DNA from 2 places in the Dehalobacter sp. genome. Region 1 is predicted to be linked to the other one. Evidence: riboswitches for the same ligand, from Rfam matches in the RefSeq annotation. Region 1 holds a riboswitch; the other holds the start of a gene.

What was found. A riboswitch is a leader RNA that binds a small molecule or an ion and turns the genes downstream of it on or off. The one in region 1 is predicted to bind cyclic di-AMP.
Region 2: it holds a riboswitch for cyclic di-AMP, as region 1 does, so the genes downstream of both, kamA (lysine 2,3-aminomutase) here and OKX56_RS08310 (NlpC/P60 family protein) in region 1, are expected to answer to the same signal.

The regions. Positions count from the first base shown of each region.
Region 1 covers NZ_JAPDHR010000026.1:30,633-46,333, reverse strand. The annotation lists gene OKX56_RS08370 (proton-conducting transporter transmembrane domain-containing protein) at 1-337, opposite strand, end outside; gene OKX56_RS08365 (TetR/AcrR family transcriptional regulator) at 371-928, opposite strand; gene OKX56_RS08360 (Ger(x)C family spore germination protein) at 1,094-2,314, shown strand; gene OKX56_RS08355 (spore germination protein) at 2,401-4,011, shown strand; gene OKX56_RS08350 (GerAB/ArcD/ProY family transporter) at 4,008-5,129, shown strand; gene OKX56_RS08345 (Ger(x)C family spore germination protein) at 5,098-6,330, shown strand; gene OKX56_RS08340 (aminotransferase-like domain-containing protein) at 6,339-7,523, opposite strand; gene OKX56_RS08335 (uracil-DNA glycosylase) at 7,731-8,444, shown strand; gene OKX56_RS08330 (CvfB family protein) at 8,413-9,249, opposite strand; gene OKX56_RS08325 (carbonic anhydrase) at 9,416-10,042, opposite strand; gene OKX56_RS08320 (M24 family metallopeptidase) at 10,064-11,248, opposite strand; gene OKX56_RS08315 (TrpB-like pyridoxal phosphate-dependent enzyme) at 11,752-13,122, shown strand; cyclic di-AMP (ydaO/yuaA leader) riboswitch at 13,326-13,460, shown strand; gene OKX56_RS08310 (NlpC/P60 family protein) at 13,464-14,660, shown strand; gene OKX56_RS08305 (DUF456 domain-containing protein) at 14,930-15,409, shown strand; gene OKX56_RS08300 (ABC transporter ATP-binding protein) at 15,610-15,701, shown strand, end outside.
Region 2 covers NZ_JAPDHR010000009.1:3,741-19,441, forward strand. The annotation lists gene OKX56_RS02485 (FmdE family protein) at 1-46, opposite strand, end outside; gene OKX56_RS02490 (metal ABC transporter permease) at 354-1,196, opposite strand; gene OKX56_RS02495 (metal ABC transporter ATP-binding protein) at 1,177-2,004, opposite strand; gene OKX56_RS02500 (metal ABC transporter substrate-binding protein) at 2,001-2,984, opposite strand; gene OKX56_RS02505 (Fur family transcriptional regulator) at 3,278-3,727, shown strand; gene OKX56_RS02510 (UvrD-helicase domain-containing protein) at 3,691-7,722, opposite strand; gene OKX56_RS02515 (helicase-exonuclease subunit AddB family protein) at 7,715-11,278, opposite strand; gene OKX56_RS02520 (YaiI/YqxD family protein) at 11,327-11,779, opposite strand; gene recQ (DNA helicase RecQ) at 11,763-13,553, opposite strand; sodium ion sensor (DUF1646 type) at 13,894-13,948, shown strand; cyclic di-AMP (ydaO/yuaA leader) riboswitch at 14,002-14,139, shown strand; gene kamA (lysine 2,3-aminomutase) at 14,445-15,701, shown strand, end outside.

The DNA of each region.
Region 1 (15,701 bases):
TGTAATGGGAAATATAGCCGATCGAGTAGATCGAAACACAAAAGACCAGGATCGACAGCGCCAGAACAAAGAAAGCAGAAAGATTGTCAATACTGATATTTAGGGTAATGAACGGAATCGCGGATTGTAGCGAAAAAATGTTCAGCGTTCCAACGCCCGAGAAAATCTTTCCGACTGAAGCTGCCGCTGCGGCTGCGGAAGCCAAGATACATAGCGCATTGACAATCACATTGCCGGTATTTTGTTTTTTGACGAAGAGATATCCAAGGGAAATAACAGCTCCGAGCAGATAGCCAAATATTGAGACTAGATATAAATGATGCAGTAAAAGCTCCATGAAACATTCGTCCTCCATATGTGAAATCAACGTTTAACCATTTGAACAGATCCCCCGCCAGAAATTCTCCCAAATCTCCTCAAAATGGACAGTCACATCTTCAGGTTGATAAATGAGGATGCTTGACAGCAGCCCGTGCGTCATGGCCGTATAGGATATTGCCACGGATTCGGGATCCTGGCATCGGATAATCCCTTTATCCATATTGGTTTGAATAATATCTTTAACCATCTGGAACCGCTCTTCTGATAAGCAGTGGATTTTTGCAATCAGCGTTTCAGCGAAAGCTTTAGGTGGAAAAAGCAACAGCCTCTTCCAGAAATACAGTTTGGTCAGCGACTTGTCATAGTAATCGAAAATCATAACAAACATGCTTTTCAGATCATCACAATGCTCGTTGATCTCGAGAAAGTACTGGTTAATTTCCCGATTGATGACCGCATACAATAAATCTTCTTTACTGGAAAAGTGGGCATATATCGATGCTTTTTGGATGCCAACTTCACTGGCAACTTCGGTTAGGGAAAACTCTGTCCCTTTGTCTGCAAACAATCTGAAAGCCGAGTCCATCAGCTTTTGCTTCGTTTCCACCGTCGTGTTCCTCCAAAAAACAAAATGCCTACCTAACGTTAGGTAGCCTCAATAAATTATAGGATTGACCCAATAACTTGTCAAGCTCTTTAGAAAAGTTCATAAAGTATCTTGCGCCGGAAAATAATAGACTTAGATCAAAAAGAAAAAAGTGAGGCGTCACCATTGAAAAAACTCCATTTCAGAAACATAGGGGCCTTCAGTATTTTGCTCTCACTTTTATTATTCTGTTCAGGATGCTGGAGCAATAAGGAAGTCGAAACGCTAGCTTTTGTCACGCTAAGCAGCTTTGATTATACCCAAATTAACGGTCAGGATGTTTGGACTGCGGCCACGCTGATCCTGAAGCCTCAAAGCAGTCAGGGACAGGACCAAGGAAATAAGTCCGGTTCAAACAATAATATGGAACAGCTTATCACCGGTCAGGGACCAACAATGCAGACTGCAATTAGAAATTATTCCGCAAAATTGTCAACTGTCCCTTTTTATGGTTACGCTACAGGCTTTATTCTTGGAGAAGAGGCTGCCAAAGAAAAGGCACCTGAGATTATCGAACATTATGCCCGCTTCCCGCAGACCAGGCCACGCGATATTATTTTGGTGGCCAAAGGTGAAGCCAAGGAAATACTTAAGACGGGAGGCACAATGAACCAGTTGTTTTCTGAGGAGACATCCCAGTTTATCGATTTGAAAGCCACAAACACCGGCAAATCTTACGGTATGTATTTCTATAAGTTTGTATCCTGGCTGACAAGCACTGACCGTGATGCCGTTTTACCACAAATTAAGATTATGCCCTTGGAATCGGATAACAAAGAATCCGAAGCTAATCCCAAAACTGAAGGAAGCATTATCGAAGGCCTGGGTGTTTTTCAGTCTGGCCATTTGGTGGGCTGGCTTGATGAGGAACAAACGCTTGGTTTTCTGCTGCTGACGCAAAAAATAAACAAAGGCCCTATTTCCATCCCCGTTCAGAAGGACGGAACCATGTTTAACTATTTTCTAAGCAGTTCAACGTATAAAGTAAAACCAGTCGTCACCAACGGAGAGATATCTTACCAGGTTACAATTCAGACGAAAGGAGAAATTGATGAAAATAACGGTTTAATGCTGACTAAAGAAGATATTGAACAATTAGAATCTGTTGCTAGTGAAAAAGTAAAAAAAATAGCCACTGCAACAGTTAACCAGGCCAAAACCTACAAGGCTGATTTTTTGGGGTTCTCCGAAAAGCTGCATCATAAAGATCCCAAAACATTTCATGCTTTGGGATCGGAATGGCGGGAAGCTTTTGTGAACGCTAATGTTGAAATTACTGTGAAAGCAAAAATCATTAGCACCGGCAGACTAAAAGAAAAATTAGAAGTGAATCCTCCAAATGAATAAAATTCCTTTTAGAAAAGTTCATATATTTTCCTGTTCTGGGAAATAATATACAAATATTGTTTTAGATAGGATGAGGCCAACAAAAGATGTTTATAAATCGACTGACAAGAACCTTAAAAAGCTGGACAAATAAAGCACCTGAACCCACCGCTGCCCCTGAGCCTCCCAAAAAACAGCCGTTGTCCAGAAATTATGAGGATAACATAAAAAAACTGCAGCAGCTTTTTGCCAATTGTTCGGATGTCCAGTTCCATCCATTTCAAATTAATTTGGAAGAACCGGTAAGGGCTTTCATTATCTATGCCACAACTATCACGGATAATCAAGTGATCAGTGATTCTATACTGAAAACCCTGTTGGAAGAGACGCGCAAACTGCAGCAATTGACGAAGGGAGGCAACGCAAACCTGCTGCAGATCATTCAGGACAGCCTGCTGAATCTTACCGAAACCAGCATGGTTTCTAATCTGGATGAAGTCGAACGAAAAGTGTTTGCAGGCAATGCGGTTCTGATCATCGACGGTTCGTCTTCAGCCCTGGCTGCCGGGGTACGAGGCGGCGAAAATAGGTCCATTGTTGAGTCTGATACCGAACCAGGTGTGCGCGGGCCAAAGGATGGGTTCATTGAGTCCATTGATACAAACATGAGCCTCATCAGAAGACGTTTAAAAACCAGCAGACTTAAGCTGGAAACTTTAGAAGTTGGTGAGCTGACCCATACAAAAATTGCAATCTGCTATATTCAGGGGATCGTGAATGAACAACTGCTGCAGGAAGTGAAGCAGCGGATTGGCAGAATCAAAACGGACAGTATCCTGGAAGGCAGTTACATCGAAGAACTGATTATGGATGAGCAATATTCCCTGTTTCCGCTGGTACAATACACGGAAAGGCCTGATAAGGTCACTGCTTCGCTGTTGGAAGGCAGAATCGCGATTCTGGTAGATAATTCTCCGATGCCACTGCTCATTCCGGCGACATTTGTAACCATGCTGCAGGCAGCCGAGGATTATTATCACGGTTCAGTATTTGCGACGTTTACAAGGATTCTGCGCTTGATTGCCTTAAATTTGGCCTTGTTGCTGCCGTCAGTCACCGTTGCCGTTTTCTCTTTTCACCAGGAATTGTTGCCGACGCATCTCGTCAGTTCTGTGGCAGGAACGAGGCAGGGTTTACCGTTGCCAATTGCTTTGGAGATCCTTGTCATCGAGTTTACATTTGAACTTTTGCGGGAAGCCGGTATCCGGCTGCCGAAAACTATCGGTCAGGCTATCAGCACTGTCGGCGGTCTAGTTATCGGCCAGGCAGCTGTCAATGCAGGCCTGGTCTCCCCAATCTCCGTTATTGTCGTAGCGACCACGGCAATCGCGTCTTTTTCGATTCCAAATTATGATGCCGGCTATGCGCTCAGGATACTGCGGTTTATGTTGATTTTACTGGCCAGCATTCTGGGAGGAGTCGGTATCATGTTCGGCCTGATGATCATCCTGATCCATCTCTGCAGCCTACGTTCTTTCGGTGTCCCCTATTTGATTCCGTTTGCTCCTTTAAGCCTTGGCGAAATCAAGGATATCCTAGTCAGGGCTCCATGGTGGGCTATGTCCAAACGGCCAAAGTCGTTCCGTACGGTGGATCCTATCCGGCAGAAAGACAACCAGGGTCCGTCGAAACCAAAGTATAGGAGGAAAAGGTCATAAATTCAGAAAAGATATCCGGTGTCCAACTTGCTTCTTTGATGTTTATGATTGTCATATCCACTGCGCTCCTGTTAATCCCCGGCATAACAGCGGAAAAAGCCGCAGAATCAGCCTGGCTTTCCGTCCTGATTGCGCTTGCTGTCGGGATCGTTAACCTCATGCTGATTTATTATCTGGGAAAGCGGTTTCCGAAGCTGACGCTGCCCGAATATGCCGAAATCCTGCTCGGCAAAACCCTCGGGAAGGTCCTGACTTTCTGCTATGTATTATTCTTTTTGATCATAAGTATTACGGTATTAAGAGAATTTACTGATTTTTTGAATATGAACCTTATGCCCGAAACTCCGCCTTATGTTTTTCAAACGGGTTTGATGATTGTGGCTGCCTATGCGGTTGTTAAAGGAATCGAAGTGATTGTGCGGGTCAACCAGTTTATTCTGCCTTTGTTTATACTGTCTCTGGCGATCTTGCTGGCGTTAGCCGTCAGAGATATGGATCTGAGCAATCTGCAGCCTTTTCTGGATAAGGGCGTCCTGTCCGTTGTGGATGCTTCCCTTGTTCCTATAGCCTGGTTTGGCCAGATTGTTATACTCGTATTTTTATTTCCAAAAGTAAACCAGGCAGAGGATATTTTAAAAAATGGCATTTTCGGAATTATCGCTGCCGGTATCCTGCTGACTTTCATTACTGTTGCCACCCTTACTGTTTTTGGGCCGGAATATACGGGTGATATGTACTTTGCTTTTCTATATTTAGCTAAATATATCAAATTCATTACAATTCAAAGGCTTGAATTCCTTGTTATATTTATCTGGGTATCCGGTATCGTCGTCAAAGTAGCCGTCATGTATTACCTGGAGACAATGACCTTAGTCCGGATGTTTTCTCTCCAAAGCAAGAAGTATGTTCTCCTGGGGCTTGCTCTACCAAATATTATTCTGCCAAACTTATTATTTGAGAGTCCTGTTGATGTCGGCCATTTTCTTAAGAATATATGGCCATTTATTGGTTTAACGTTTGAGCTGCTGATCCCTGGTCTGCTGTTGCTGCTGACTGTCATCAAAAAGAAAAAAGTGGGGCGTACCATTGAAAAAACTACTGAAAAAACTCCGTTTTAGATACATAGGGACCTTCAGCGTTTTGCTCTTACTTGTATTATTATGTTCAGGATGCTGGAGCAGCAAGGAGGTTGAAACGCTAGCTTTTGTCACGCTAAGCAGCTATGATTATACCCAAATTAATGGTCAGGATGTTTGGACTGCGGCCACGCTGATCCTGAAGCCGCAAGGCAGTCAGGGACAAGATGAAGGAAAGAAGTCCAGTTTGAGCGGCAATGCAGAACAGCTTGTTACCGGTCAGGGACCAACAATGCAGGATGCAATTAGAAATTATTCCGCAAAATTGTCAACCGTCCCTTTTTATGGTTACGCTACAGGCATGATTATTGGGGAAGAGGCCGCCAAAAAAAAGGCACCTGAGATGGTCGAACATCGTGCCCGCTTCCCGCAGACCCGGCCACGCGATATCTTTTTAGTGGCCAAAGGTGAAGCCAAGGAAATACTTAAGACGAGAGGCACGATGAACCAGTTGTTTTCTGCGGAGGTATCCCAGTTTATCGATTTAAAAGCCACAAACATCGGCAAATCTTATGGTATGTATTTCTATAAGTTTGTATCCTGGCTGACAAGCAATGACCGTGATGCCGTTTTACCACAAATTAAGATTATACCCTTGGAATCGGATAACAAAGAATCCGGAGATAATCCCAAAACTGAAGGAAGCATTATTGAAGGCCTGGGTGTTTTTCAGGCTGGCCATTTGGTGGGCTGGCTTGATCAGGAACAAACCCTTGGTTTTCTGCTGCTGACGCAAAAAATTAACAAAGGCCCGATTTCCATCCCCGTTCAGAAGGACGGAACCATGTTTAACTATTTTCTAAGCAGTTCAACGTATAAAGTAAAACCAGTTGTCTCCAACGAAGAAATATCTTATCAGGTTACAATTCAGACGAAAGGAGAAATCGATGAAAATAACAGTTTAAGGCTAACTAAAGAAGATATTGAGCAATTAGAACCTGTCATTAGTGAGAAACTAAAAAAAGTAGCCACCGCAACAGTTAACCAGGCCAAAACCTACAAGGCTGATTTTTTGGGTTTCTCCGAAAAGCTGCATCACAAAGATCCCAAAACATTTCATGCTTTGGGATCGGAATGGCGGGAAGCTTTTGTGAACGCTCAAGTTGAAATTAATGTGAAAGCAAAAATCATTAGCACCGGCAGACTAAAAGAAAAATTAGAAGTGAATCCTCAGAATGAATGAAATCCACATCAGACAAATTCGCGCAGGACACCGGCAAGGCTTTGCAGTCCTTCTTCAATTTTATCGTCAGGCATATTCGAAAAATTGATCCGGAAAGTATTTTCCCTGCCGCCGTTCGGGAAGAATGAACCGCCGGGTACAAACGCGACGTTCTGTTCCAGGCTTTTGATCAGCACATCCCTGGCATTGATATCCGTCGGAAGCTCAATCCAGGCAAAGAGCCCTCCTTTGGGTCTGGTAAAGGTGACTCCCTCGGGGAAATGATCCTCCATCAATTTTATCGTCAGATTGCGGCGTCTTTTATAGACTTTGCGAATTTTTTCAATATGTTCATCGATATTATATAATTCAAGGTATTTGGCAATTTCTCTCTGCGCCAGGGTGTTGCACTGCAAATCCGTTCCCTGTTTTACAAGGACATATTTTTCAACAACCTTCTGATCACCGGCAACCCAGCCGATCCGGTAACCCGGGCAGAATATTTTGGAGAACGTTCCGAGGCTTAAAACACAGCCCTCGTGATCAAAAGCCTGCAGGGACGGAAGCGGTTCATCCTCAAAACGCAATTCACCATAAGGATTATCTTCAATGATCATAACCTGATGTTTTCTGGCCGCCTTAACCAAATGTTCCCTTCTGGAAAGACTCCAGGTCCTGCCTGTCGGGTTTTGAAAGTCGGGAATCACATAAATGAGTTTAACATTGGACGTACTGTCCAGTATCCTGTCCAGTTCCGCAGGGATCATGCCATCCTCATCCGTCGGCACTTCTTTGAATTCGCAGCCATAAGCTTTGAACGCACTGATAGCAGCAAGATACGTCGGACTTTCGCACAGCACGACATCTCCTTCATCAAGAAAGACCTTTCCGGAAAGATCCAGGGCCTGTTGTGAACCGTGGGTCAAAAGGATATTATCCGGCTCAAATTTGGTGCCCAGCCGGTTATTCATACGTGCTGCAATCCATTTCCGCAAAGGAAGATAGCCTTCAGTGGTCGTATACTGTAAAGCTTCCGTCCCTTCTTCTTCCAGCACGATCCTGCTGACTTCCATGATTTCGTCGAGTGGAAACAGCTCCGGTGCCGGGAGTCCGCCTGCAAAGGAGATTATTTCCGGATTTTCCGTGACTTTTAGTATTTCCCTGATTTCTGAGGCTTTTAAATGACTGATTCTTTTTGCATAGTTGTATTCCATGACGCTCTCTTTTTCCTGCCTTTTCGCACAAATTCACATATTTATTAGTATCCCACATTTGATAGGAAGATTAAAGTCCTAATCTAGTAGATCGATTCGTAAATCCCATAACAACAAAGGTACCTTGGTTTGCCCGGATTAGCCTCCAGCTTTTGTAAATTAATTTTGCGAGAGAAAAATGTTATAATAAGTAGCGAGGTGATAGGAATGCAGATTCTTAAAAATGACTGGCATGATTTGCTTCATGCCGAATTCGATAAAGAATACTATCAGAAGCTTCGGAAGTTTCTAATCGATGAGTACCGATCCCGAACCATCTACCCGGACAAATTCGACATCTACAATGCCTTGCATTATACGGCGTATCAGGATGTAAAAGTGGTCATTCTGGGCCAGGATCCTTATCATGGCCCTCAACAAGCCCATGGTTTAAGCTTTTCTGTCCAGCCTGGTGTCCAGGCCCCGCCGTCCCTGATGAATATCTTTAAGGAACTGCACGATGATTTGGGATGTTATATTCCAAACAACGGTTATTTAAAGAAATGGGCCGACCAGGGCGTCTTGCTGCTCAATGCTTCGCTGACCGTCCGGTCCGGCCAGGCCAATTCCCACAGTAGCATAGGCTGGTCCAAGTTTACCGATAAAATCATCGAGCTCTTAAATGAGCGGGAAGACCCTGTTGTTTTTATTCTCTGGGGAAAAAATGCCCAGTCGAAACTGAGCATTCTCAATCCATCCAGGCATTGTATCATCAAATCTGTTCATCCCAGTCCGCTGTCTGCCCATGCCGGTTTCTTCGGCAGCAGACCGTTTTCCAAAGCCAATCAATTTTTGGTCTCGATTGGCAAGAAGCCAATTGACTGGCAAATAGAAAATCTGCCTGCCTCATCTACCACATTAGCCGGATCGCATCGTCCGTGATTTGGACTGCGCCTTCTTTGAGCAGCCTGCCTAACGCCCGCTTGAAAGCGGATTTGCTCATTTGCAGTTCCGACTTGATTTTTTCAGGAGAACTGCTGTCATTGAGCTTAAGCACACCGCCGTTTGCTTTTAACTTCTCTAAAATGACCCGGGCATCCGTCTCTATTTGCTGCGCGATCTCTTGTCTTAAACTTAATTCCAGCTTGCCATCCTGTCTTACCTTCTTGATTCGGATGTTGACCTTATCACCGATCGCGATGCTGCCACACAATTCCTTATTTGGAATCATACCGTGATATTGATTATCCACGGCGACAAACGCACCAAACTCAGGATTAAAGTTATAGACAGTGCCATGGGCATTGTCATTTTCTTTATAAGGAGAGTTTATTTTGAGCAAATCATATATTTTCATTGTAGCATATAATTGATGGCTGTTATTGAGCGCTAATCCCACCAGGTAGGTACCGCCTTTTTTGACCTCACTGACTTGCTCTTTAAGCGGCAGCAATAAGTCTTTCTCCAAACCCCAGTCTAAAAAAGCGCCAAATTCTGTCGTATCGACGACAGTTAAAGCAGCCGTTTCACCAAGTACCAGCCTTGGTTTTTTTATGGAGGCCATGATCCTTTCTTTCGTATCCTTATACACAAATACTTCGATTTTATCACCTATTCTGATATCCTTTGGAGCCAGGCTTATCGGTAATAATACACTATTTTGCGTATCGTTCTTTGCATTCAGGATATACCAATTTTGAGATGTTTTCACGACTTTTAATTCCTGCATTTTGCCATATTCAATCATCCAAATTTCCTCTTTATTTCATATATCTGATATCAGCTCTTAGTATTTCCTATTATATCTTTATTTAGAAGATTGTACTACTATCGGTCATTTTTATACTAAAATCCAGGAAATCATACGATCTTTGACTCCCTGGATCAAACGATATCCAAGTCTTGATTCGCAGTTAATTCACAAGTTCAAATTCACTATTATGCCGATTGTAGCGGAAGACCTCACCCGTTTCAATAATATAGTACCAGCCTTCGATTGTCAGCGTCTGATTCAGGACTCTTTCCTTGATAAACGGATATGTTAACAAATGTTTGAGCTGCTCCACAATGTTGATTTGTTCAGTCATCCATTCCCTTTTCGCCATTTCCGATTCTGGAATATTCATTGCTGTGATCTTTTCTTTAACATTCCCTGCCAATTCCAGCCATTTTCGGGTGTGCGGAATCGATTGCATTTCTTTCTCCGAGGCATATAGCGATTTGCACCCTCCGCAATTGGAATGGCCGCAGACTACGATATGCTGAATGCCAAGAATATTGACGGCATATTCAATTGCAGAAGTCGTGGCCAAATACTCTTCTATATTACGGTAAGGCGGTACAATGTTGGCGATATTCCGGATAACAAACAGTTCTCCGGGTAAAGTTCCGGTGATTAAATTGGGTACCAGTCTCGAATCCGAACAGCCGATGAATAACGTATGCGGGCTTTGAGAATTCCCTAATTCTTCAAAAAGCTGCCTGTGCTCCTGGAAATCCGTTTCTTTAAATTGAATAAGGCCCTGCAGTAATTTCTCCATATTTTACATCCTTGCTTCTTTTTATACCTCGATAATGTCCGTTCCTCCGCCCGTGAGACATCTGCCGCCGGCAGCACTTACCACATAGGTGTCTTCCACGCCCACCATGCCAATGTTGGGCAGACCCTTTTTCGGTTCGAGCGCGATGACCATATTCTCAGTGAGTTCCGCTAGAAAACCATTCGTAATCACAGGCAGTTCATCGACATGAAGCCCAACGCCGTGTCCGAGAAACTTAACTTGCCGTTCCCCATACCCCATAAAGTTCCGTCTGAAGTCTTCACTGAGCGTGCTCATTACCGATTGATAGATTTCCGACGGTATCGCCCCTGGAATCAGTTTTTCTGCCAGACGCTGCTCAATTTCCATACAGGCGCGATGCGCCTTCACAACATCGGCATCAGGCTTGGCTCCAAAAATATAGACCTGGGTTTTATCGGAATGATAGCCATTGCAGCCAAAACCGACATCGACAAAAACCAAATCCCCTTTTTTCAGCTTTCTTTCCCGGCTGCCTAACAAAGGAACGGCAGGACACATACCATAGGCCCCACCGGGGCCGTCAAAGCTGGTTGGGTAAAGAGAGCTTTCGCCAAAACCAATCTGTCCGGCAACCATTTCCGTCTGAAACATGGAAAAACGGCTGACACCATGATGTCCAATCTTGATCATGGCGGCATAAAGTTCCGCTACAAAATCAGCCTCGCTCATACCTTCCCTGAGCAGCGGCGGAACAAGTTCTCGCAGCAGCCTGCAATGGTTTTTTCCTGCTTGTTCCACCCATTCCAGCTCGTACGGCGATTTGACCGCTCTGACCGACAGCACCGGCTTGTCTACTGAATGAATGCTTGTCATCGTGAAGTACTTCTTCAGCCGCTGCAGCATGGCGAGCGGCACAATCTCTGTTTCAAGATACGTATTCCCTAGCCCAGGTCCGATCATCCCGGCCGCATCACGGTAACTTTCCATCGGATAGATCGTTGTCAGAGGCGATTCAGCTTTGGCGCGATCATAACTTCGGCGCACAAAATAGTGCCGGGTCCGGTCTTTTTGAATTACAAGCATGCCGTCCTGCATTGTTCCTGTAAAATAATACTGATTCACTTTACCAAGTATAAGGATAGCATCCCATTCAAGATAGGTCTGATCCATGAGGTCGCACAAGTGATTCAGTCTCCGGTCAAGCTCGTTTATCATAAGTGTCATAGACAGTTCCTCCGTTAGACAATGTATCGCGTACTTCTCTAGAGTTTACCATACTTTGCGTTTTTTCAAAATGGTGCAATTCCCTGACTTTGAAGTTTTACATTTTCTTGACAAAAAGTTAATTTCAAGCTAAGATTTAAGCAATATTTGATACTGTTAAACCGCAGAATGAGAGTAGTAACATGATGTTTGCTGTTTCAAGAGAGCCGCAGCCGGTGGAAAAGCGGTAACAGCACTGATGTGAATGGACTCATGAGGGCCGTGCAGAGATTACAAAGAATGATTGATGTAAGCGTATGCAGGCCGGGAACTCCGCCCGTTATGAATGGAGCGTATGTCCGTCATACGTTTTAAGCGGCGTGTAAACGCAAGTTGGGTGGTACCGCAGAGATCAAAGTCTTTGTCCGATAGTTTGGACAAGGCTTTTTTTTAATAGATTTTCGTTTATTCAACGAAGATTAATCAAAAGATAGTTAATAATAATCTGGAAAGGAATGAAGACCATGACAAGCATACCTTACAAAATCTATTTACCTGAAGAAGAGATGCCCAAGTACTGGTATAATGTAAAAGCTGTTATGAAAGAGCTCCCGCCGCCCTTTATTCATCCGGGCACGATGAAGCCCTGCACCGCAGATGATCTGCGGCCGATCTTCTGTGACGAACTGATTGAACAGGAACTGAACAACACGGACGAATATATCGAAATTCCTGAGGAAGTTCGTGAATACTACAGGATGTACCGTCCTTCCCCGCTCGTGAGAGCCTATAATCTCGAAAAGCTGCTGGATACACCAGCAGAGATCTATTTCAAATTTGAAGGCACGAATACTTCAGGTTCCCACAAATTAAACTCTGCAGCTGCCCAGGTTTATTATGCCAAAAAACAGGGTCTATCTTCGCTGACAACGGAAACCGGTGCAGGACAATGGGGTACGGCCTTATCGATGGCCTGTGCGTTTTATGATATTCCATTAACGGTCTATATGGTGAAGGTGTCTGCAGAACAGAAGCCTTACCGGAAAGCCGTCATTGAAACCTATGGCGGAAAAGTCATTCCATCTCCTTCCGACACGACGGAAATCGGCCGGAAGATTCTGGCTGAAAACCCCGGCACAGGTGGTTCTCTTGGCTGCGCGATTTCGGAAGCGATTGAAACATCTGTCAAAACCGAAAACTGCCGTTATGTACTTGGCAGCGTACTCGACCATGTCCTGCTGCACCAGTCCGTGATCGGCGAAGAAACCAAGCTTGCCTGTGACAAGTACGACATTGAGCCTGAAATGATTATTGGCTGTATCGGCGGCGGTTCGAACTTTGGCGGTCTGGTTGCACCTTTCATGGGTGACAAGATCCGCGGCAAAAACAATATCGAGTTTATTGGTGTTGAACCGGCCTCCTGCCCTTCTCTGACCCGCGGCAAATATGCGTTTGATTTTGGGGATACAGGAAAAACGACGCCCCTGATCAAAATGTATACGCTCGGATCAGGGTTCATTCCCTCTCCGAATCACGCCGGAGGCCTCAGGTATCACGGTATGAGCGGAATCGTTTCCAAACTGTACAATGACGGCTATATGACAGCCCGGGCAGTTGAACAGTCCAAGGTATTTGAAGCAGCTACAGCCTTTGCGCGCTGTGAAGGCATCCTGCCTGCTCCAGAATCCGCACATGCTTTGCGGGTTGCAATGGATGAAGCGCTCAAGTGCAAGGAAACCGGTCAAAAGAAGACCATCCTGTTTGGCCTGACTGGCACCGGATATTTTGATATGGCTGCTTATATGAGCTATAACGCCGGCACAATGACAGACTATATTCCGACCGATGCTGATCTGGAAAAAGGCTTTGCTACGCTGCCAAAAGTGGATCTATAGAATCAGCATTCCTAACAGACTTCGTGATAAGGGAATGTATCTAAACACAGCCTATGAAGGGCGCTTCAAATATAAATTGAGGCGTCCTTCCTTTATATCTCTTGGGCGTTGTAGCTTTGCACAGCGTTATAAAATTTTCGTTCCGAGGCAGGATATTTAAATTATGTGTCGAAATATTACAAAATTGCGTATTATAATATGAACTAAATAAAGAGCTGAATCCAGGCCAGCCTGGAGCGGGGGAACTTCTTTTTCTGGGGTGAATCGCATTTTGCGTAGGGCCTATACCTTTGGTCCGAATCCGTCAACTAACCTCGTAAGCAAAGAAAGGTGAAAATTTGATGCATTTTAAGCAGATCATTTGCGTTACCTTGGCCTGCCTTAAAAAAATATCATGGAAATCACCGCGCCTGCTCGGTGGTTTATTTATTACTATGATATTAATCGGGTCGTTTGCCTGTTACCTTGCCGCTCCAATGAATGCCATCGCTGTCTCAGTCAACGGGAAACAACTTGGACTCGTCTTTAACCAGAATACCGCAGATACACTTATGGCGTCTGCAGCCAAAGAAAAACCTTACGAGATGGCCTATACCAATATCACCGTCAGCAATGCCGATTATCTTCGTTCTGCGCTGCGGCCAAACAATGTTGAAGAAAAAATTAATCAACCCTACGATGCCTATCAGTTCGCCATTAATGGTACTGTGATTGCCGTTTTGCCGGACGCGGAAGATATTGATCAGGTCTTAAAAGAATTTCTGGCGTATTACGTGAAACCCACGAAAGATAATGTCGTGACTTCCGTTAAGATCGCCGAAGACGTCATATCCTCCAAAACAACGGCCGGGCTTTCTCAAATTCAATCACCTGAACAGGTTTTGAAATCTCTGATTGACCATAACTCCCTTACGGTCATCTGTCAGGGAAAATATACGGAAACGCAGAAAATCCAATATGATACCATCACCAAGAAGGATTATAAGCTCGGCTTTGGTAAAAATGAAGTGATTACGGCAGGCAGTAACGGATTGAAGTCCGTAACCTATTCTTATGTCCAGAGTAACGGCAAGTATTCGGAAAAGCAGGTTGTCAAGGAAACGATTCTCCAGGACGCTGTGACTGAAGTCATTGCCGAAGGCCCGACTGCCAAGCCGATCCTGGTTGCTTCCAGATCCAATAGCTATTCAAATGTTGTCGATTATGCACTGGGTTATGTCGGATGCCCGTATGTTTATGGCGGAATAAGTCCCGGCGGGTTTGACTGTTCCGGATTTACCCGCTATGTATACGCTGCGGCCGGTGTCTCCCTTCCCCATTCCTCTTTCGCGCAGTATGCTTCCGGTACCCCGGTTGGCAGGGATGAGCTGCAGCCGGGAGACCTTGTCTTTTTCTCGACCTATGCCCGGGGCGCCTCACACGTCGGTATTTATATTGGCGGAGGACAATATGTACACGCCTTTAATTATTCAACCGGCGTTGTCGTATCCAATCTAAGCGCGCATTCGTCCAGTTATCTTGGTGCCCGCAGATATTAACAACTTTGCTGGCAAGAGTTATCAAAACGAACACGATGATGCTAATAGTTTACTTTTAGCATCATTTTTATTTGCGAATCTCTTCCTAATCTCAGCTGATCGTAACCGGCATTGCCAGATTGACACTCTCTGTCATAACCGAGCTGTTTGCATTAAAAAATTGAATTTTTTTTTCCAATCCAGTATATTTATACGGGTAAGCAGCAAATTCATTGGTTATTATCATAGAACATATGAATGATCCTATTTAAAAATGGAGGGAAGAAAGAATGGATACGATTGCTTTAATCATTGCTGTTGTTCTCTTTATTGCGGGTATTGTTGGAACTGTTCTTCCCGTTTTGCCCGGCGTCATTTTAATCTATGCAGGAATGCTGGTGTATGGCTTCATGACAGGCTTCGCAACGTTAAATACCTACTTTTTCATCCTGCAGGCCCTGGTCATAATCCTGCTGTTCTTTGTGGATTATTTTGCCTCGGCTATCGGAACGAAACGCTTCGGCGGAAGCAAGCAGGCAGCCTGGGGCGCAGTGATCGGCACCATTCTGGGTTTGATCGTTCTTGGACCGCTTGGTATCATTCTCGGTCCGTTTTTGGGGGCGATTGCAGCCGAACTGATCCGTGGTACGGAATTAAAGAAGACAATCCAAATTGGTTTAGGTACACTGCTCGGTGTCCTTGGCGGTACTGCTGTCAAGATCGGTGCCGAAATCATTATGATTGTCTATTTTTTCGTGCGCATCTATTAATGACTTTGCATAAATATTCTATAGAAAGCACATTTCCCCTTTGATTTCTGACAGAAATATTAATTTCATTGTTTTCATAGAATGGAATTTATCCACCTGATTTTTTAATTTTAATGAAATATGCTATACTGTTCCGAGAAAAGAGTAAGATTCCTGCAAGTATTTGCAGGCTTTATTTTTAGAAAGCGTGGCTCTGCAGCATGAATATCCTGAACCGTTTTGTTCGTTATTATAAGCCTTACCGCCTGTTGTTTTATACGGATATGCTTTGTGCAGTGATTGTCTCCGTCGT
Region 2 (15,701 bases), on a different contig from region 1:
CATGAAATTCAGCACATTTCTCCCAAGGTGTTTTTTCTCTGCACATGATTGGTCAGTCCTTTCTTAAATAACGCGGTAAGCTCATTTTAACTTCTTATTGAGGCAGCGCAAATTGAGATAATAATCTATTTTTGGGGATAGTCTGTGGGCCACAATACTGCTTCCCGGCCATTGTGCCATCCATGGTACAAAAGGCCGCGCTGCGCACTCCATGCTCCGCTTACAGCAGAACTGTGTCCCCCAGACTGATCATAAGGTTACTTCTGTAAGTCTGCAAGTCTGCATGCCATAGTTAGCTCATTATCTATGTGGTTACTTTAAGAACTTTTTTGCTAGAATGGTCATCGTAGATCCTATCTTGTTGAAACTTTCCAGACAAATGTCCCGGCAAAGAATAGGGCAAGTACCAGAACAATGGTAGCGCCTGTTGCGGTTCCCCAAAAGTACGACAGGATGAGTCCTGCCAGACCGGAAATCAAGGCGATGATCACGGCAAGGACATGGTACTGCCTCGTATTTGCCGCGATATTCCGGGAAGCAGCAGCTGGCAGTACAAGCAGGGAACTGATAATCAGAATGCCTACCCAACGAATCGCGAACGTTACCACAACGGCGACCACGATGGCAAATACAAATTCATAAAAGCGGACATGAATTCCCCGGCTTTTGGCCAGGGATTGATTGACACTTACCAACAGCAGCTTGTTGAACCAGCCTGCCCAAAACACCAGCACCAGCACAAAAATCAGGGCTAAAATTCCCAGCTCTGAAGGGGTTATGCTTAACAGATCCCCGATCAAATACCCGGAGTACTTGCTAAAGCCGCCGTTGCGTGACAGGAGCACGATACCCAATGCAACTGCCGTTGAGGAAAATACGCCGATGATCGTATCCGTCGATGCCGTATTGGCATTTTTAACACTAATTACCGCAACCGCAAACAACACCGAAAAAACCAGCAGAGCCCAAAAAGGGCTTTGGATCCCGAGTACAACTCCCGCCGCAACGCCTGTCAATGCCGAATGCCCCAACGCATCTGAGAAAAAGGCCATCCGGTTATTCACGATCATTGTGCCGAGGATACCTAGAATGGGCGTCACCAAAAGAACAGCCAGCAGGGCGTTCTTCATGAAATCATATTCCAGCCAGGCCAGAGGAAGCAAGGCATCCAGCAGTCTATACCATTGTTCGATCATTGGTTTGTTCTTCCTCTTTTCTTTTGGATTCAGCGTTTCCTTTGGTCCACCCCATACCAAATGTTTTAATCACTTTCTCGTTGGCGAAGATTTCCGCAGCGGTTCCACAGCATTCGATGGTCGCATGGTTCAGCAGTATCACGCGGTCTGCATATTTGGCCACGAGATTCAGATCATGCGAAACAAGAATAATCGACAAGTCATAGTCCTGACGCAGCCTGGAGACAATATCATAGAACAGTTCCAACCCTTTCTGGTCGATACCCGACACCGGTTCATCAAGAAACAAGAGATTTGGGACGGGGTCAAGCGCCAGCGCAAGCAATACTCTTTGCAACTCCCCTCCGGATAGCGCACCCAGTCTTCTGTTAAGCAGATGTTCAGCCTGCACAAGCGTTAAATTCTTTTGAACGCGTTTTTTTGTTTTTTGAGAAGAACCGAGCCAGACGGGAAAACGGTTGTAAGTCGCTGTAAACAAGTCCAGCACAGTGACCGGCGAACTGTTGTCAAAATCAAGTTTCTGCGGGACATAGCCGATGAGCGGACGGCCCTTTTGGTTATCTTTAGGATCAAGAAATTCAATCGTTCCCGTGTGTGGAATTTCACCGAGGATAGCTTTAAACAAGGTTGTCTTACCAGCTCCGTTCGGTCCGATCACCGCAGTCAAATCGCCGCAGTATATTTCCAGATTGATATCCCGCAGTATTTCTTTGTTATTCAGCGTTACCCCGAGGTGGTTGATCCTCGTACGGCATAAGCCGCATCCGCATTCTTCATATAATTCATGATTGCAGCATTTGTTTTTCATCGGAGAGCCTCCTGCAGCGTCTGCAGATTTTTATCCATCAGATCAATGTAAGCATCCATTTCCAAAGGGCCTGTGACGATTGGGTCAAGGTAATAGACCCGGGCACCTGTTTCATTCGCAATTGTCTCTGCTGTATCCGCAGAATACTGAGGCTCGGCGAACAAAGCCTTAACTTTTAATACTTTGATTCTCTCGATCGTTTCAGCCAGTTCTATTGGGCTGGGTTCTGATCCGGGCTCCCGCTCAATCACAGCTGCCACATTCAAATGGAATTCTTCGGCAAAGTACGGGAATGCCTCATGAAAAGTCACGATATCCCGGTTCTTTACCCCATCCAGGGCCTGGTGCATTTTATTTTTTTCCTGTTCGAGCTTTGCAATATATTCTGCAGTATTTTCCTGATATTTTTCAGCATTTTCGGGATCAAGGACCGCCAGCTGATCGCCGATGTTCTGAACCTGTCTGATCGCTTTAGATATACTCAGCCACACATGCGGATTTCTCCCTGTTTCATCCTGAATCAGGGTAATCCCTTCACTGGCGTCGATGATCTTCAAATCCGGTATCTGCCCTGTAACCTTAGCGAGGAATGATTCCATTCCCGCGCCGTTGATCACCAGAACCTTGGCATCTTCCAGGCTTTTCAGATCTTCGGTCGTCAGTGCATAATCGTGGAGACAGCCGGTTGTCGGTTTGGTCATATTGACGACGGTCACATTCGAGATACCCTTTGTGATGTTTAAAGTGAATAGATAGATCGGATAAAACGAAGTCGCAATTTTCAGCGATCCTCGACTGTCATCCGTATTCACCGCGGCGCTCTCCTTCGCACCGCACCCGCTTAAGGTTACCATGATTGCCAGCAAAACCGCGCAAAAAGGTTTCGCCCACTTAAAAAACATTTTTGTCCTATTGGTCCTATTTTTCCTATTCATTGCCGTTTTATCAATCACAGCCGTCTTTGCGGTCTTAGCAGTCATCAGCTAATTTCCCCTATTTTTTTGCAAATGGTTCGCATTTGCATTAATATATAAATCGATTATACTACAAAAGTATGCATTTTATTCCTCTTGATTAGAAATTATTTCAAATATTTTTTGGCAAAGTCATTAATGCTTTGTGAAGCTGTGTAAAAGTATTACAATAGAGTCAGATATATAAGGCTAAAATCATAAAAAATCTTCTGGGAGCGACTGACAAAAACAACCTCATGATCAATTTGGGGGGCACTGTTCCGTTGTACGTAAAAATTTGACTAAAAGGACTGAATTCTTTGCCTGAAAACCAGCAAGACCCATTAAAAGAAATCATGAAAAAAGCAGGGATCAAGAATACCAAGCATAGGAACTTGATATTTGACCTGCTTCAGAATGCAGAAGAACCTCTGACGGCTGAAGAGATTTTTATTTCTCTAAAAGATAAAAGTTCGTCCATTTGCCTTTCTACCGTCTATCGTACGCTGGAAAAGCTGATGTCGGGCAATCTCCTTCTCAAAACGAATATCTCTGATGATGGCAAAGCCAGATATGAACTGAATCACGACAAGCACAAACACTATCTGATTTGTATGAAGTGCAATAAACGGATCTCGATTATGGACTGTCCAATGAAAGAATTTGAAAAGGCCCTGAAAGATCAAGCCAATTTCGATGTGATCCAGCACAAACTGGAAATCTACGGTTACTGTCAAGACTGCAAGATCTCGCCGCAGCCAAAAAGATAAAAATACTTTTTTTTGACTTTTTTCCCTGTCAGCATTTCCAGCGCCCTGGCGTAATAGAGAATCTGCTGGCGGTACCTTTCCAGAATAATGCTGGATCCGCCTTCCGGAATCCGGTCCGTCTTATAGTCAACCAGAACAATCCCGTCTTCTTCCTCAAAATAACAGTCAATAATGCCCTGCAGCAAGACCACTTCCTGCCCGCAGGCACCTGCCGCCATGTCAGAGAATACTTCCCGGCAGGGTATTTCTATATTAAAGCGAACTTCACGGTTTACACTGCCTGAAGCCTTCATTCTGCGTCCGAGCGGGGACTCGAGGAAAAACATTATCTTTTCCGGATCAACGCTTTCAGCCTGCTGCTCTGTGAGCAGTTCTTTTTTGACCATTTCCTGAATCTGATTCGGAATGTCATTGCGCTGAACATCCAGGTGCTGCATGACAAAATGCAGGATCGTTCCGGCTTCTGCCGCACCCAACCCTTTCTTTTCTTCGAGAAACAACGGCTTTTTGATCAGCTGTGGCAGGAGAGCTGATCCGGTTGCAAGCCCCAGCTCCGGCTCTTCCATAAGCTCTACTTCCAGCCGTCTTTTCAGTTCGGTGACAGAGACTTTGGGCGGTATCCGGGTACTGGCAGTGAAGGGATACTCCCAACCAAGCCTTCGCGCAATCTCTTTCTTTACATTTCTGCCGTGAAGCCCATCACTGTCGTTATTATCGATATAATTGATATAATCGTTATTAGCACGATTATCGCTGCTACCGTTATTATCATTATTCACTTCAGTATCGCTGTAATCCTCGGTATTGCCGTGATCTTCGGTCTCCTGACGTAAACCGGTCAGCCATTGGATGAATGTTTCTTCTTCCTGTCCCCAAACAGCCGGTCTGCCAAGAAGCTCATTTTTTGTCCATACGCGGATCTGCCATTCCGACGGGTCGTCAAGCTGACCGTTTCCCAATGCTCCCTCCGTCGCATAGGTATGATGCCCAAGCCAGCCGGTCAGACTGGCAGTGCAGCAACCCCGGTGCTTCATGAGTGCCGGTACAATCCAGTCCAAATATTTTTCTCCTTTATATACTTCATGTGCAGGCAGCTTTTCCGGATCACCTGCAGCAGCTTTGCACCATTTGTTCAACGCCTTCCGGGCATTGGAAACCGCTCCGGAGATAATCAGCTTTTCCCTGGCTCTGGTCAAGGCCACATAGAGAATCCGCATTTCTTCCGACAGGGTCTCCATCCTGATTTGTTCCCGAATTGCATATTTAGGAACAGACGGATACGCTATCCTGAGCCTCGGATCCGCAACGTCAGGACCGAGTCCAAGCTCCTGGTGAAATAAAATGCTCCTGTTCAAATCCTGAAAGTTAAATTTCTTACCGCATCCGGCCAGAATGACGACCGGGAATTCCAGCCCTTTGCTTTTATGAATACTCATGATCCGAACGACATTATCATTTTCACCAAGGATTTTGGCACTGCCAAAATCACCCTGGTTGCTTTTTAGCTTGTCGATGAAATTAATAAAATTGAACAGCCCTTTAAAGCTTGTTCCCTCATATTGTCTGGCCCGTTCAAATAGAATCCGGAGATTGGCCTGACGCTGCACGCCCCCAGGCATCGCTCCGACAATCCCATAATAGCCGGTTTCGGTATAAAGCTGCCAGAGCAGCTTGTCGGCAGACAGATATTGAGCGGTGTCCCGCCATCTGTGAAGGTTGTTCAGGAACATTGCTGCTTTCTTTTTCAGCGCTTCTTTTTCAGATGTTTTGTTCTTCATTTTTTCTGTCTCAGATTTTCCATCCGCGGATTGATCCTGATCTTCCACCAACTGTTTGAGCGCCTCATAGATCGGCACATGCCGTCTGGTAAGCCGCAGCCCGGCGAGCTCATCGGATGAGAAAGCAGCCAGCGGCGATCTCAGAACGGCCAATAACGGAATATCCTGCAACGGATTATCAATGATCTGGAGCAGTGACAGGATCACCTGTACCTCGGAAGACTTGAAGAATCCTGTGCCGGTATCAGCAAAGGCAGGGATGCCGGCCGCCGTCAGTTCCTCTGTGAATACCTCGGACCAATTCCGGGTGGTCCGGAGAAGAATGACAATGTCGCTGCAGCGCAACTCCCGGTACACTTTACGTTCCTTATCATAGACGGCCGTCCTCCTGCCCTTTTCATCCGGATGAAACAGTTCCTGTATCCTTCTGACCGTAAAGCGGGCTTCACACTGGATCGCATCCAGCATACCGGGGTCAATCTGTTCCGTTTCATCAGAGAGGCCATTTGAGGCGTCCGTAAACTCCGTCAATTCCTGTTCTTCCTGACCTGAACTGTCAGAAAACCTGTTTTCCTGATCCAGCCGTTCCGGATCACCTGTTTGAATAAGATGAAATTCTACCGCCCCGCCGACAGCCAAATGTTCCTGGTCATTTTCAGCAAAGACAGCTCCTGGATTCAAAGCCTCGTTGTCATTGTAGTCCAGTTCCCCGACCTGCACCGACATGATCTGTCTGAAAATGTAGTTAACAGCATCAACCACTTCCCGGCGGCTGCGGAAATTCTTATACAGGCAAATTTTCCGATGGCTGGCGCCTTGTTCCGGAGAGTAACTGTGATACTTTTCCAGAAACAGTTCCGGTTTAGCCTGTCTGAATCTATAAATACTCTGTTTGACATCTCCGACCATAAAGACATTCGGCCTGGCTGATCCTGTGCGGGAAATCATCTGAAGCAGAATTTCCTGGACCAGATTGCTGTCCTGGTACTCATCGACCAGAATTTCCGCGAAGCGTTCCTGATAGCGTTTGGCTGCTTCAGATGGTACATACGCTCCCGTTTCATCCTGTACAGTCAAAATTTCGAGGCAAAAATGTTCCAGATCGTTAAAATCAACCAGAGACTTGCCATTCTTTTTCAGCGCATATCTGCGTTCAAATTCAACAACCAGTCTACCCAGACACTGCATCAGCGGCTGAAGGGTCTGCAAATCGGTTCTGATTTCTTTCGAATTCGCTGCCAGCGACCTTTCTTTCAATTTGCCGATTTTCTTTTTGACCTGATCCCGGATTTCTTTGACCTGCTCCTGAACAGCTTTATCCGCATCTTTGCCGGCTGCCGGCAGTCTTTGAAACAGGTAGTTCCGGACTGTTTGGGCAAGGTCATCCCACCTGGCATTACGCTCTTCCAGACAAAGCTCCCGGATATGCTGCAAAAAGCAGTATTCTTCCTCGAAGACAGGACGGTATTTATCCAGTCCTGTACCAGGCTGCAGAAGGGCAACCGCGGCCTGCATATTCTGTATCAGTCCCTCAATTTCGAGCCCAATACTTTTAAGCAGGACTTTTCCCCAGCAGGTCTGACTGAAATCCGTCCCTTCGAACATGCCGAAACGTCCGATCATCTCCGCAAGCCATTTTTCCGGCCAGGGACTGCTTTGTATAAACGTATGCAGATTCAGCACCATGTCCTGCAAGGCCTGATCGTCCCTGTTGCCGCCATAACACTCTAATAGTTCAAGAAAATCCTGATTCTCGGCATTCTCTTCATACATTTCATCAAACAGGTCATTGAGCACTTCCATTTTCATCAGCATCGTTTCCGTCTCATCGGCAATCCGGAAAGACGGATCAATATTAATGGCCTGGAAGTTACTGCGGATGACCTCAAGACAAAATGAGTGAATGGTTGTAATACTGGCTTTGCTTAACAGCGTCAGCTGTTTTTGCATATTGGAAGACCCCGGGTTGCTTTCCAGTACGGCAGCGAGCGCTTCGGCAATCCTTTCCCTCATCTCTGCCGCAGCTGCATTGGTAAACGTCACCACAAGCAACCGGTCAATGTCCACAGGATCATGGCTGTCTGTAATTTTTTGAATGATACGCTCCACAAGCACGGCCGTCTTGCCGGCCCCGGCAGCCGCTGCGACCAGCAGGTTGCAGTCCTTGGCCGTAATTGCTTCCCTTTGTTCATTCGTCCATTTCGTCAGATCAGTCATGATTTTGTTCCGCCTTCATGATATCGTTCCAGATTTCCTCATCCCCGCGGTCAGCCAGCAACCGGAAGCTATTTTCCTTTCTGGCCGGATCAAATTGGCAGACTGCTGCATAGCGGCAGTAGGTGCACGAGGTTGTCCGCTTTTTCTTGTACGGCGTGATCGAAACGCTGCCACTCATCATTTCCTCACATAAGTCTTTCAGAAGGTTCCGAACATATTTTCTGAGGATTTCAAATTGCTCCAGGGTAGCTGCCGATGATTTGCCCAGAAGGTCCCCCTTATTGATCCTGGCCGGAATGATCAGCGAAGTGCCGTCGATGGTCCGGTCCATTTCCTTGATCAATTTGACATCCGCGAGCAACAAGCCCTTCATTTTCAGTTGTTTCATAATGTCCAGCTCGATCTCTTCCTCCGTGAGCCTGCCGTCAGCTCTGACGATAGGATCGTCGATCCGGAAATACAGGATCCCTCCCGGCAGGACTGGTTTTTCCGTCTCCAGCCCGCTGTTCTGCCAGAGGGCATCGAGATACGTGAACAACTGGATCTGCAGTCCATAATAAACGTCGGCCAGTTTGAAATCCTTGCTCCCGGATTTATAATCCACGATTCTGAGGTAGGTCCCTTCTTCAGCCTCCAGCGCATCAACCCTGTCAATCCTTCCGCTTAAAGATACCTTCCGGCCTGAATCAAGTTCAATCACAATTGGCGGGAACTTTTCCCGCTCGCCAAATCCAAGCTCATAACCCAACGGCTCAAAGCCACTGCGCTTGAGGTGCTCCGCAATCATCCAGACCGCACGCGTGATGACCCTTTTCAGTCTCAAGGCAAGTGAAGTATACCGTTGGGAGGCCGTGAGGCCGGACCCTTGCATTTTTCGAAGCATTTCATCCACAATCTCCGAGACTTTCTCCCGGCACCACGGTCTTTCCATCTCTCGCCAAGAGATTTGCTGCTGTGCCGCCTCCAGCGAAAATCTTTCGAGAACGGCATGCATAAACGTCCCGACATCCGGCGGACTGAACTGATAAATCTTTCTCTCTTTGGCTTCAAGTCCATATTGAAGATAAAATGCGAACTGACAGGACGCATATTTCTCGAGCCTCGATGCACTGGCATGAGCCGATGCGCCATACAGCGCCGTTATTTTTTCAGAACTGACCGGCTCAGCAATATTTCTGGCTGAAAATGCTGTCTGAAGTGCCTCACAGCGCGGTTTCCATTCTTCCAGCCCATTGTACCAGCGATAGACATCCTGCCACCAGCCGTTGATTTCCAGCCCTTCTGCCTTGCAGCGGAAAGCTGCAACCATTTGTTTAAAAGAAGGGGATTTCCCTGTCAGCTGTTCCAATTCAGCACTTTCTAGCCAGGTATTTTCTGTACCGTCATTCACCACTTCTGTATTCTTCGTCTCTGCATTCTCCGTCCCTATATTCTCCGTCTCAGCATTTTCTTTACCAGCAGCAAACCCGGATAGCATTGGAATCAGCGTGCTGTTTTCCGTAATTTTCGGAAACAGCTTCCTTAACCTGTAGATCACCATCGAAGGCCGTAAGCTTCGGCCCTCCTGGTCGGCGATCGGCCAGCTCAGGCGAAGATAAGCAGATGCGGTCGTTAAAGACCGGTAAATCAGATACTGGGCCTGAAAGGCCTGCGTGCGGGTATCATTAGCCAGTTCGATCCCCACCGTATTCAGCGCGGCACGGTCCGCATCGGCCAAGATACCTTCCGTCTGAGCACTGGAAGGGAACACCCCGTCATTGACCCCTAAAATGAAAAGTGCTTTGATCTCATGGCTTCGAAACCTCTCGATGCTGCCGATCAGAACTTGATCCAGCGAAGCCGGTATCAGCCCGATCTGATATTCGGCAAAGCCGATTTTCAGGGTGTCGGTAAAGCTTTCCAAACTCAAAGGCTCCTCGCCCATGGTCTCCACGGTCTGATCCAGGATGTTCATCAGGATATTCCAGACCTGGTCGTATTCATTGGCCAGATTCAGCATACCCTGCCGCCTGAATTCTTCCATGATCCTTTCCAACCTGGCCGGGACGCCTATCCCGCCAAGAAAATCATACAGGGCCTCGCAGATTTCCGAAGCCTTTTTTCTGTTTTTGGTTTTGGCGCGAAATTGAAGAAGCGGGGCTGCAATTTCACGTCTGGTCTGATTGATCTCCTTCAGCTCTGTTTCGGCCTTCTCCACATCTTGGGGCCGCTGATTCTCTTCCGGCAGCAAACCCGGATGCATCGACCAGTCTTCATTTTTCGTCCAGCGGTTGCCGCGGATCCCACAGGCCAGCACATAATTTTCGATGCGGTCGATACGCTCCCTGTCCAGACCGGTTAAACCGGTTTTTAGATAAGCGAATACCGCTTCGTAAGACCAGTTGTCGCTAAAAATATCGAGCATCGCCAGCATCATCCTAACCAGCGGCTGATCCGTGATCTCGGTCTTTCTGTCCAAAAAATACGGGATCTCATATTCAGCAAAAACAGTCTCCAGAAAACTCCGGTAACCGTCCAGATTTCCGGTGACTACGGCAATATCTCTGTATCTGAGCCCGCGATCCCGGCAAAGCCTGACAATGTCTGCCGCTGCAGCTTCAATCTCCGCATAGATATTCACCGAAGCATGCAGGAAGATATCCCTGGTTGCTTCGGGATATACCTGGTATGGATAGGCATCATAATATCGTTCGAGGTGGGACAACTCTGCGCTGCAGCGGAACCTGGGCAACGGAAATCCCGCTGCCTGAACCGGCGGTTCAATCTCCAAACCCGCCTCCTGGCAGATTTTCTTGAACTTGCGGTACACCCCCTTGACCTCAGAGAACACATCGGTTTCCAACAGACCTTCTTCAGCCAGGGAATCCGTACACAGGCAGATATTTACCCTGCTCACCTTAAGCAGCAGCCTGGTGATGACTTTGTATTCCTGCGGTGTAAATCCGGCAAAACCATCAATCCAGATTTCCGCGCCGTCAAAAATGGTGGTGGATTCCAGCTTGGCTGCCGTCAGGGTAAGATCATCGTCACTGTCCCTGTATCTTTGCCGGATCAGTTCCTCGAACCCAGAATAGACGGCATTCAGTTCAGTCAGTTTATCCTTGAGCGGTTGGTCCACCATAACGGCAATGGCGTTCTGCAGATCTTCCGGCGTAACATTATACCGTTTCAGCTCCGTGATTAGCCCTGAAAGCGAACTGATAAACCCTTTGCGCTCGGCTGATCTCGTATAGACCTTCAGTTCTTCTTTGATCTGCATGAGGACACGGTAGATCAACATGCTCTTGCCTGCTGGGTGGATATGCGGGTACGTGATTCCACCCGCCTCGTTAAATACCCTGAATGCCAGGCGGCGGAAACTTAATACTTCCGTCTTTAGAATCCCTCCGGTCTTCAGCACGTTAATCAGGTCTCTCTCCGCCTGCAGCGTATACTGTTCCGGCACAAGCAGCACCAAAGGATGATCCGCTCCGTTTTTGACGTGTTCCTTTATTTCATTCAGGCAATAGGTGGACTTGCCGCTGCCGGACCGTCCGTAAATAAACCTAAGACTCATCCTGTTCTCCGTTCCTCTGAGAATTATCCAACTAAAACAGTGTATTTATTATTCAAACGTACGGTCTTTGGTTTCTTCAATCAGCCTAATAAAGGCCGTCCTGAACCATTCATTGTTTTCTTTGGTTCTTTTCTTAACATTGGTGGTTCTTCCTCCCCCACGCCGTACCTTTTGTCCGACGTGACGTTCAAAAAGGAGCCGTTCAATATTGCTGTCCGTATAAACAAGTCCATTTTGATTGATTGCCCTGGCGCCTTTCCCCAGAACAAGCGCCGCCAGTCCATGATCCTGCGTGACAACAATATCTTCCCTGTCCAACCGCTTCATCAGCGCGAAATCTACACTGTCCCGATCCTGGTCCACGGTGATCACCATACTGTAGTCGTCCTTCAGTTCATGGGAAGTATCGACGATCATGATGACCGGAAGTTCAAATTGTTTCGCGCAGCTCACAATGAGCTCCTTCACCGGACAGGCATCCGCGTCAACCAATATTTTCATATCCTTGCAGGGCCTCCTTGATCTCGGCTAAAAATAGATCCCCGTATTTCTGCAGTTTTCTTTCGCCAACGCCATTTACCCGGATCAGCGCATTCCTGTCCTGCGGACAGCTTTGAGCCATTTCCCTGAGCGTGCTGTCCGGAAAAATCATGTACGGAGGCAATCCCTCCTGCTGGGCAATCTGTCTGCGCAAAGCCCGCAGTCTTTCAAATATTTGTTCAGCGGCGGTGAGCGATACTTCTTCCCGCTGCACCTGAATCTGAAACACTTTTTCCTGGCCCTTAAGCACAGCCGCCGCTTTGGGAGCAAGCTTCAGAACCGGATATTGACCGCCTGCCACCACAAGATAGCCTTCGGCTGCCAGGAAACTGATCCTGTCCTTAATCTCCTGCAGCGGTGTGTCCTTCATGATCCCATGGGTAGATAACCTGTCCAACCCAAACTGAAGGACCTTTTTATTCTGGGAGCCTTTAAGTACTTCAGCAACCAATGCTGAACCAAAGCGTTCCTTCATCCGGTAAACACAGGAAAGGATTTTTTGGGCGTCCAGGGTTACATCGACTTTTTTCCTGTCGTCGTCGCAGTTGCTGCAGTGCCGGCATTTATCCGGACTTTCTGTTTCTCCAAAATACTCCAGAATGGTCTGTCTTAAACATCTCGATGTATGACAGTAATCGACCATGGCCTGCAGTTTTTTATATTCATTGGCCACACGCTGTTCCTGGAATATGGTTTCTTCAATCATCATTTTTTGAATCTGCACATCCTGGGGGCTAAAAAGCAGAAAACATTCTGCCGGCTCTCCGTCACGGCCCGCCCTTCCAGCTTCCTGATAATAGGCTTCAATGTTCTTGGGCATGTTGTAATGAATCACAAACCGGACATTGGATTTATCGATTCCCATACCGAAAGCGTTTGTCGCCACCATCACAGCAATCTCGTCATAGATAAACTTTTCCTGATTGCGCTTTCGTTCCTGATCGGGCAAACCGGCATGGTAACAACCGACTGAGAATCCCTGTCCTTTCAGTAATTTATAGAGTTTATCGACATCTTTACGCGTTGCGGCATAGATAATTCCCGAATCATTACGGTTATTTTTCAGATGGTCCTGGATAAAAACCTTTTTGTTTTCACCACGCAGGACGGAAAACTTTAGGTTCGGCCTGTCAAATCCCATGACAAAGCAATTCGGTTCCTTGAGACCCAGCAAGCGGATGATATCCTGTCTGACTTCCTCGGTGGCCGTAGCTGTGAAAGCTCCGACCAACGGCCTTGCGGGCAGGGATTGCAGAAACTTGCTGATCCGCAAATAGCTCGGACGAAAGTCGTGGCCCCACTGAGAAACGCAATGCGCTTCATCCACAGCGACAAAATGGATTGGCAACCCCTTCAGACTGGCAAGAAACTCCTCGGATTCCAGGCGCTCCGGCGCCAGATAGACCAGCTTATACTCGCCCCGCTGCATCCGGTCAATGCGCGACCAGGTTTCTTTCAGAGAAATAGAACTATTGATCAATGTCGCCTGAATACCCGTTTGACCGAGACTGTCTACCTGATCTTTCATAAGGGAGATTAAGGGGGAAATGACCAGCGTCACCCCTTCCAATAAAACCGCCGGAATTTGGTACGCAATCGACTTACCTGCCCCCGTAGGCATAATGGCTAACGTATCCTGCCTTTGAAGCAGGCTCTCTATCACTTGCTCCTGCCCTCCTCTGAATTCCCGGTAACCGTAATATTTGAGCAGGGCTTCTTTGGCTTTGGCAATCATATCCAATCAATCTCCCATCCGCCGGGATTATAGAAAAATAACCATAGAGCAGAATCTATGGCCGATTTTATGTATTAAAGTTCGCCGAAAAAAAGTCATTTCCTTTATTAATCTCAGGATTTTTGTTACAATTCTTCATATCGTTGATATCGTTGCAGCAATTATTTTCAGGAGGTGTTTCTGTGAACAAGAAACTGTAGTTCACATGGTTAGGAAACATTGCCAAAAAAATACATTTTAAATTGACATTAAATTAATCTTTTGTTATTCTATATTTATCAGCTAATATTTTGGCTGGATTCAGTAAATAGGATATGCAAAACATAATACGTTTGCTTTCGGTTGGAATGGCACTTGCCATTTTCAAGAGAAACAAGGCTCTGGGGTGGGAGGCTACTTAATGTGTTAGCTTTTCACCTTATGTTTTTATCAAAGAACAAAACTGAATTTATTTTAAACGCTGAATCCGTATGGAACGGGAGACCCAAACAAATAGGGGTGAATCCATAGCAGGTGCTTTGGTAGGGTTAGGCTCTTTCGACCCGAATCCGTCAGCTAATCTCGTAAGCGTTGGAAGAGAAGGTGATTAATATGCTTGATGACACCTTTAGTTAGGGTATAAATTTTTTAGGCATATGCTGCAGGGACCTCTCTGCAGCATTTTTTATTGAAGAAAAAACAATTATCAAAAAGGAAGGATTGCTATGATTTCTGTATGTATTTCGGGTCTTGGCAGAACAGGTAAGGAAATTGCCGGAGTATTATTACAAGAAGATGATATCAGAATCGTAGCGGCAATATGCAGTCGCCCACAGCCATAAAAGAGGCAAACATTTAGGAGAGATTAAAGGAGGAACAGGCTGAATAAAGATTGGAGAGGAGCATAATGAAATGCCGAGAGATTACAGGGATATACCTTTATGGAAAGATATAACGACAGAACAATGGCAGGATTGGCAATGGCAGATTGCCAATCGAATCACCGGAATAGATCAGTTGGTACAGGTGGTCAATCTTACCCAGGATGAGCGCCAGGGAGTAGAAGTAAGTCTTAAAAAATTACGTATGGCAATAACACCCTATTATGCGATGCTCATGAATCCTAATGATGCGCATTGCCCTATACGGCGGCAAGCAATACCGACGGTTCATGAAACTAAAATATCCAAGTTCGACAGTTGTGATCCGCTGCATGAAACAGTCGACTCGCCAGTCCCGGGTCTTACTCACAGATATCCGGACAGGGTACTTTTGCTTATTACTGATCAGTGTTCAATGTATTGTCGCCACTGTACAAGAAGACGATTTGCCGGGCATGAGGATAGGGCTCTTTCCCAGGACAATATCAAACGGGCGATTAATTATATCAGAGCGCATAAAGAAGTCAGAGATGTACTTTTGTCAGGAGGGGACGCCTTATGCCTCTCTGATGAAAGGCTGGAAGCAATCATAAGATCAATACGAGAAATCAAACATGTGGAAATAATACGGATAGGCACAAGAACACCAGTTGTCATGCCTCAGAGAATTACCGATACGCTCTGCAAAATGCTGAAAAAATATCATCCAATTTGGCTGAATACTCACTTTAACCACCCCAAGGAATTGACAGTTGAGGCTCGCATGGCATGTGAGAAATTGGCAGATGCCGGAATTCCTCTTGGCAACCAATCTGTACTTTTAAAAGACATTAACGATTGCCCCTATATAATGCGTGATTTGGTTCAGAAACTGGTAAGCTCCAGAATTAGACCATATTACCTTTATCAGTGCGACCTTTCAGAAGGAATAGAGCATTTCAGAACTCCGGTTTCTGTAGGGATTGAAATCATAGAAATGCTGCGTGGACATACCTCGGGTCTAGCTATTCCACAGTTTGTTGTGGATGCGCCTGGAGGCGGGGGGAAGATCCCAGTCAATCCACAATACTTGATTTCATATTCCCCTGAAAAGGTCATTCTTAGAAATTATGAAGGTGTAATTTGCACGTATAGCGAGCCTCGGGATAAAACGCACCAGTGCCGAAAATGCGGCACGTGCAGTAAATTCAAGAATAAAGAATACCGGGGATTAGAAAAGTTATACAGAGATGAACAAGTGTGCTTGATTCCAAGTACAAACGTAAGACTCAACAAGAGGGAGGACTTC